2 regions of the Blastococcus montanus genome follow, and region 2 is predicted to be linked to the other one. Evidence: predicted binding sites of a transcription regulator. Region 2 holds the regulator's gene; the other holds the start of a gene.
What was found. Region 2 encodes LexA, which represses DNA repair genes until DNA is damaged. Its sites were predicted from a motif close to TCGAACANNTGTTCGA; they were not measured.
Positions count from the first base shown of each region.

Region 1: the regulator LexA is predicted to act here: its motif matches at 1,570-1,585, upstream of dinB (DNA polymerase IV).

Region 1 covers NZ_CP155551.1:1,592,285-1,595,685, forward strand. The annotation lists gene ABDB74_RS07815 (JmjC domain-containing protein) at 1-233, opposite strand, end outside; gene ABDB74_RS07820 (BatC protein) at 302-592, opposite strand; gene ABDB74_RS07825 (permease) at 844-1,506, shown strand; gene dinB (DNA polymerase IV) at 1,612-2,826, shown strand; gene ABDB74_RS07835 (DUF3040 domain-containing protein) at 2,994-3,401, shown strand.
Region 2 covers NZ_CP155551.1:3,074,525-3,077,925, reverse strand. The annotation lists gene ABDB74_RS14670 (iron ABC transporter permease) at 1-643, shown strand, start outside; gene ABDB74_RS14665 (enoyl-CoA hydratase/isomerase family protein) at 640-1,428, shown strand; gene lexA (transcriptional repressor LexA) at 1,511-2,275, opposite strand; gene ABDB74_RS14655 (LysM peptidoglycan-binding domain-containing protein) at 2,742-2,990, shown strand; gene ABDB74_RS14650 (hypothetical protein) at 3,121-3,401, shown strand, end outside.

The DNA of each region.
Region 1 (3,401 bases), 1.5 Mb from region 2:
ACCTGGTCGGCGATCTCCGCGCCGGCCCCGCCGGAGGTGGTGAACCGCTTCGGGTCGACGACGGCGCCGTCCTTCGCGATCCGCAGGAACGGCGTGCGCAGGCCGCGTCGGGAGAGGAGCTCGTCGACCGCGGGCAGGTCGAGCAGGTCGGTGAAGGAGTTGCCGGTGTCCTCGGCCCGCGTGAGCAGCGGGCGCTGTGCCCAGTACTGCTCGGCGAAGAGCTCGGGCGCCATGTTCGTGCACCGCCGCAGGGCCGGGCGGAGCTGCTGCTCCGCCCCGCCCCGCGGGGTCGGGTTCTCGGTCAGGCCGAACCGTCCGCGCCACCGTCCGCGCCACCGTCGGCGCCACCGTCGGCACCGCCGTCCGCGCCGCCGTCCGCACCGCTGTCGGCGCCACCGTCGGCGCCGCCGTCGTGGCCACCCGGGGTGCCGGACGCGCCGTGGTCGGCCGTTCCCGCGGCGCCGTCGGCCGGGCCGTGCGCGCCGCTGTCGGCGCCACCGTCGGCGCCGCCGTCGTGGGTACCCGGGGTGCCCGAGGCTCCGCCGTCGGCCGGGCCCTCCGTGCTGGTCATGTCGTCGTCGTCGAGCGCCATGGCATCTCCGTCCAGGTCGATCAGGGCAGCCGGACGGCAGCCCCTGCGTCGCTGCTTACCTCCCTCGTCCGGGTCTGACACCTGCTGCCCGGCCAGCGGTTTCCCCCGATCCGGCGAGGGTCACGATCAGGTGACGGGTCGGCGTCCGGTGCACTCATTCCTTTCCTGGCGGGCATCCGGTGTGGGTACGCCCTCGACGGGCACCTCTGGTGTGCCAGAGGCAATGAGACGACGCACGAGGAGGAGATGTCATGACAGAGAGTCGTACCCAGACCGGCGCCAGCGCCGACGTGACGCGGGAGACGCCGGGTGCCCGGGTGGACACGACCCCCGACGAGGGGGCGACCCGCGTGGGCCTCCGCGAGACGCACCACCAGACGCCGCCGACGCGCCGCGACCGCGTCCGCTGGGGGCCGGTCTGGGCGGGCCTGATCGTCGCGGTGCCCACCTTCCTGCTGCTGCAGCTGGCCACGCTGGCGCTCGGCTGGTGGGAGCTGGCCGGAGACGCCGGGAACAACGCTGACCTGATCAGCGGGATCAACGGGCTGATCGCGCTCTTCCTGGGCGGGCTCACCGCCGGAGCGACCGCGCTGTGGCGGGGGTTCAGCGAGGGGCTGCTCCACGGCATCCTGGTGTGGGCGCTGGCCGTGGTCACCATCGTGCTGCTGACCCTGTTCGGTGGCGGTGCCCTGCTCGGCTCCCTCGCCGGTGTGGTCACCGATGTGGCCGGCATCCAGCAGGCCAACCTGCCCGACATCCAGGCCGGTCAGGCCGCCGAGACGGCGCGCTCGGCCGCCAGCTGGGCGGTTCTCGGGCTCGGCCTGTCGATCATCGCGGCCGCGCTCGGCGGTGTGATCGGCGCCAAGATGTGGCCGGGCAAGAAGGAGACCGACGAGGTCGTCGCCACCCGCTGACCGCGGCACGCCGGGGCGTGCCGACCGGCCGCCCCGGCACCTGACCGCTATCGTTCCCGTGGATCGAACACATGTTCGACCCACGGGAACGTGTGGGAGGTGGCGGTGACGAACGGTGTCGCGCGGGCGGACGGGTGCACCGTCCTGCACGTCGACATGGACGCCTTCTTCGCCAGCGTCGAGGTGCGCCGGCACCCGGAGCTGGCCGGCACGCCGGTGATCGTCGGTGGGGCCGGCAACCGGGGGGTGGTCACCTCGGCCACCTACGAGGCCCGGCGGTACGGGGTGCGCGCGGCCATGCCCACCGCGCGGGCGCTGCGGCTGTGCCCGACGGCGAAGGTCCTGCCGGGGGACATGGCCCTCTACACCGAGGTGTCCCGCTCGGTCATGGCGCTGTTCCGCTCGATCACCCCGCTGGTCGAGCCGCTGAGCCTGGACGAGGCGTTCCTCGACGTCGCCGGTGCTGGCCGCCGGCTGGGCGATGCCGCGCAGATCGGCGAGTACATCCGGGCCCGCGTGTACGACGAGCAGGGGATCACCTGCTCGGTCGGCGTGGCCGGCACGAAGTTCGTGGCGAAGCTGGCCTCGACCCGCGCCAAGCCCGACGGGCTGCTGGTGGTCCGCCCACCGGAGGTCATGGGTTTCCTGCACCCGCTGCCGGTGGGTGCGCTGTGGGGCGTGGGCCCGAAGACGGAGGAGACGCTGGTCCGGCTGGGGCTGCGCACCGTGGCCGACCTGGCGCACGTGCCGGCGAAGACCCTGCAGCGGGCGCTCGGTCCCGCGGCGGGCGCCCACCTGCACGAGCTCGCCTGGGGCCGCGATCCCCGGCGCGTCGTCCCCGACGAGCCCGAGCGCTCCACCGGCGCGGAGGAGACCTTCGCCACCGACGTCGACGACCCCGTCGTGGTCCACCGCGAGCTGCTGCGCCTGGCCGAGCGCACGGCCGGCCGGCTGCGCTCGATCGGCTGCCTGGCCCGGACGGTGAGCATCAAGGTGCGGTTCGCCGACTTCGCGACGATCACCCGCAGCCGCACCCTCGGGGCACCCACCGACGTGGGGCAGGAGCTCTACGACACGGCGCGGTCCCTCTACGACGCCCTGGGGCTCGAACGGGCCCGGATCCGGCTGGTCGGGGTGCGGGCCGAGCGGCTCGTCGACGCCGGATCGGCGCCCCGTCAACTGGAGCTCGGGGCCCGCGAGCACGGCCGCCGGGAGGCGGAGCTGGCCGCCGATCGCGCAGCCCGGCGGTTCGGGGCCGGCGCCGTGCGTCCGGCCACGTTGCTGCACCGCTCCGGCCCGGTGCGGCGAGCAGGCCCCTGACCTGGCCGGATGCGTCGGCCGGTCCACCCGGAGAAGTGATCGGCCGGCTCGCCCGGCGGGTCGTCGCGGCGCCGCCTTTCGCGGCTTGCAAAGGGCTCGTATCCTCAGACGTACCGTCGGCGGGAGCCTCCGACGGCCACTGGCTCCGCCCCACCCTGGAGGTCGACGTGCCGCTCTCCGAGCACGAGCAGCGTCTGCTGGAGCAGATCGAGCGCGCCCTCGTCGATGACGATCCCAAGTTCGCTTCCTCGGTCCGCACCGGTGATCGCCGTCTGAAGGCCCGCCGCATGCTGCAACTCGGCGGCCTGCTGGTCCTGGTCGGCCTGGCCGTCCTGGTCGGCGGCGCGGTCGCCGGGTCGGTACCGCTGGGCGTCCTGGGCTTCCTGGTCGCCTTCGCCGGTGCGACCCTGGGTGTCCTGAACTATCGCGGCGCCACCGGCGCGGTCGAGCCCGCCCCCGGCTCGGCCGGCTCCCGCGGGGCCACCGCCGCCGGTCGTGGTGGGCGTGCCCGCCGGGGCCGTCAGCCGATGAAGAGCCGCCTCGAGGAGCGTTTCCGCCGCCGCTACGACCAGTAG
Region 2 (3,401 bases):
CGGCGGGACGGTCCTCGCACTCGCCGTCGCGCTGCTGGCCTCGTGGCTGGTGCACCGCACCAAGGCCCGGAGCAACGCAGCCATCATCGGAGCCATGGCCGCGCCCCTGGCCTTCCCCGGGGCGGTGCTCGGCATCGGTCTGATCATCGCCTACGCGGGTCAGCCGTTCGGACTGGGTGGGACGCTCACCATCCTGTTGATCGCCTATGCCGGCAGCGCCCTGCCGTTGACCTTCGCTTACGTGCACGCCGGGATGGGCCAGATCGGCGCGGAGGTCGAAGAGGCGTCCCGGAGCCTGGGAGCGTCCTGGGCGCGCACCTGGCGGCGGATCACGGTGCCGTTGCTGCGGCCCTCCCTGCTGGCCGCGGGCATGCTCAACTTCGTCCTGCTCTTCCGGGAGCTGGAGATGTCGGTGTTCCTCTACACCGGCGCGAATCCCACGGTGGCCACGGTGCTCTACAACCTGGCCAGTGAGTCGCTCTACCAGCGCGTGGGTGCGCTCTCCGTGGTGATCCTGCTGATCAACATCGTGGTGACCGTGATCGCGATGCGACTGCTCGACCGCAAGCCCGGCACGTCCACCCGGCGGTCCCGCCGGTCCCCGTCCGTCGCACTCAACACCCCACCGGAGGAAGCAGCATGACAGTGACCACGACCGATGTCGGCACCGGCGTCCACCTTCGCTACGAGACCCCGCACATCGCTGTCCTCACCCTGGACAGCCCCCCGTCCAACACCTTCAGCTGGGAGAGCCGGCGGTCCTTCATGAAGGCGCTGGACATCCTGGACGCCGACGAGCAGGTCCGTTGCCTGGTGATCACCGGAGAAGGCCGGGCCTTCACCGCCGGTGCGCACCTGGGCGAGGACCAGTCCATGAGCGACGAGCAACTCAGCGACTACCTGGCCGAGTTCAGCCGGGTCCTCAATGGGGTGCAGAACTTCCGAGCCCCGGTGATCGCGGCCATCAACGGGGCCACGATCGGCGGTGGGCTGGAGTTCTCGCTCTGCTGCGACATCCGGATCGCGTCCACCGAGGCCTTCTTCGTCGCGGCGGGCGTGAACGTCGGCCTCATCGTCAGCTTCTGGCGCCTGCCCCGTGTGATCGGACTCGGCCCGGCAAAGGAGATCCTGCTGACCGGGGCCCGCTACTCCGCCCAGCAGGCGCTCAACTGGGGCCTGGTGACGGAGGTCCACGAGCCGGGCGACCTCATGACCGCCGCGCTGGCGAAAGCGCAGCGGATCGCCACCCGTGCGCCGCTGTCGGTGGAGGCCACGAAGGAAGCGGTCACCGGAGCGTTCGAGATGGACTTCACCCAGGGACAGGCGCTCCAGACCAAGCGGTTCCTGGAGATGTTCCGGACCGAGGACCACCAGGAGGCGTTGCAGGCCTTCTTCGAGAAGCGCGACGGCGACTACCAGCGACGCTGAGGGGGCGCCGGCTGAGCCGTCCGCTTCACCGCCCACGTCGGGGCCCGGCCACCGGAGGCCGGGCCCCGACGTGGGTTCCGTGTCAGACCCGGCGCAGGACCGAGACCACGCGGCCGAGGATCGTCGCCTCGTCACCGGGGATCGGCTCGTAGGCCGGGTTGTGCGGGAGCAGCCACACGTGGCCGTCACGGCGCTTGTAGGTCTTCACCGTGGCCTCGCCGTCGATCATCGCGGCCACGATCTCGCCGTTCTCGGCGGTCGGCTGCTGCCGCACGACGACCCAGTCGCCGTCGCAGATGGCCGCCTCCACCATCGAGTCACCGGCGACCTTCAGCATGAACACGGTGCCCTCGCCGACCAGCTCGCGGGGGAGCGGGAAGACGTCCTCGACCGCCTGCTCGGCCAGCACCGGGCCACCCGCGGCGATGCGACCGACCAGCGGGACGTAGGCCGGGGCGGCGGCCCGCTCGCCCTCGCTGACCATCGGAGGCTCGGCGACGGCCGAGGCGGTGCGGCCGGCATCGCCCGGCAGGCGCACGTCGAGAGCGCGCGGCCGGTTCGGATCCCGCCGCAGCCAGCCCTTCTTCTGCAGCACCGACAGCTGGTGGGCGACCGACGAGGCCGAGGAGAGGCCGACCGCCTCGCCGATCTCCCGGACCGAAGGTGGGTAGCCGCGGCGCTCGATCGAGTCGCGGATGACCTCCAGGACGCGCCGCTGACGCTGGGTCAGGCCGTCACCGTCCGCGCTCCGGTCGGGAAAGGTCCGGACAGTCGCCGAGGCCTCGGCCCCGTCCTGGGTGCCGCCGCGCGCCCGCCGGCCGCCGGACGTCCCGCTCGACTCCGTCACGTCTCCTCCTCGCCGGCTGCTCGCGCAGCCGTTCCGACCTCGTCCTCGACGTCGACCGTAGCGCCGATCCCCGCCCAGTTCAAACAGGTGTTCGAAGCCATGTCGTGTCGCCCCCCATCTGTCGGTGGCATCGGGTAGACATCGGACAGGCGTTCGAATCGAACACACGTTCGGGTGGGCGGGCGCCGGCCAGGTGAGAGGCGGAAGTGCGATGACGGGCAGTGCGGTGCGGTCGGTGGGCGGAGTGTCCGAGGGGCGGGTTGCGGTCGAGGCGCCACCGGCGCGTCACCTCCGGGTGCTGCCACCCGTGCCGGAGGCGTACGCCGTGGCGCCCGGGCGGCGGGCCCCCGTCCGGGATGGTGCCGCCGCCCCGGCCGTCGCGCCGAGAGGCCCGAGCCGCCACGATGGCCGGCCGGGCATCGCGCCGCCGCCGCTCCGGCTGACCGCGCGGGGTCGCCGGCTGGTCGTGGTCCTGGCCGTCGCGCTCGTGGTGGGGCTGGTCGCGCTCGGCGAGGCGGTCATGGGCGGCGGAGGGGACGGGCTCGAGCTGATGGGCACGGCCAGCGTGGTCGTCGAGTCCGGTGACACGCTGTGGTCCATCGCCGGAGGTGTGGCGGGCGACCGTGACGTCCGTGAGGTCGTGGACGAGATCCAGACGCTGAACGGTCTGCGCAGCGCGGACCTCGTGCCCGGTCAGGTGCTGGCACTGCCCTGAGGCGTCCAGCGCGGCGGTCGGGCGGCGGCTCGCCACGGCACGAGGTTCACAAGGGCCGGCCGGCGACTTCGTCAACCCTCCGTGTGGGCACGTTCACGGTGCGTGCTCGGCGGCCGCATACGGTCGTGCGGTGTCGAGCGTCATGGACAACCGCGCCGCGGTCTTCACCAGTCGGCCCCAGGCCGTGGAGGTCTTCCAGGCCGGTACCTGGTGGGCCGGCGAGCTGCTGGGGTGGCGGCACGACGGCGCCGGGGCCTGCCAGATGTGGGTGCGGGTCGTCGTGGGCGGTGTCGAGGAGGCGGCGTGGACCGACCTGACGACCCTCCGGCTGCCCGAGCCGCAGTCCCCGGCGCCGGCGGCCACCCGGTCGGCGCGGCGGCGCGTGACCCAGGAGATGGCGGCGGCGCAGGC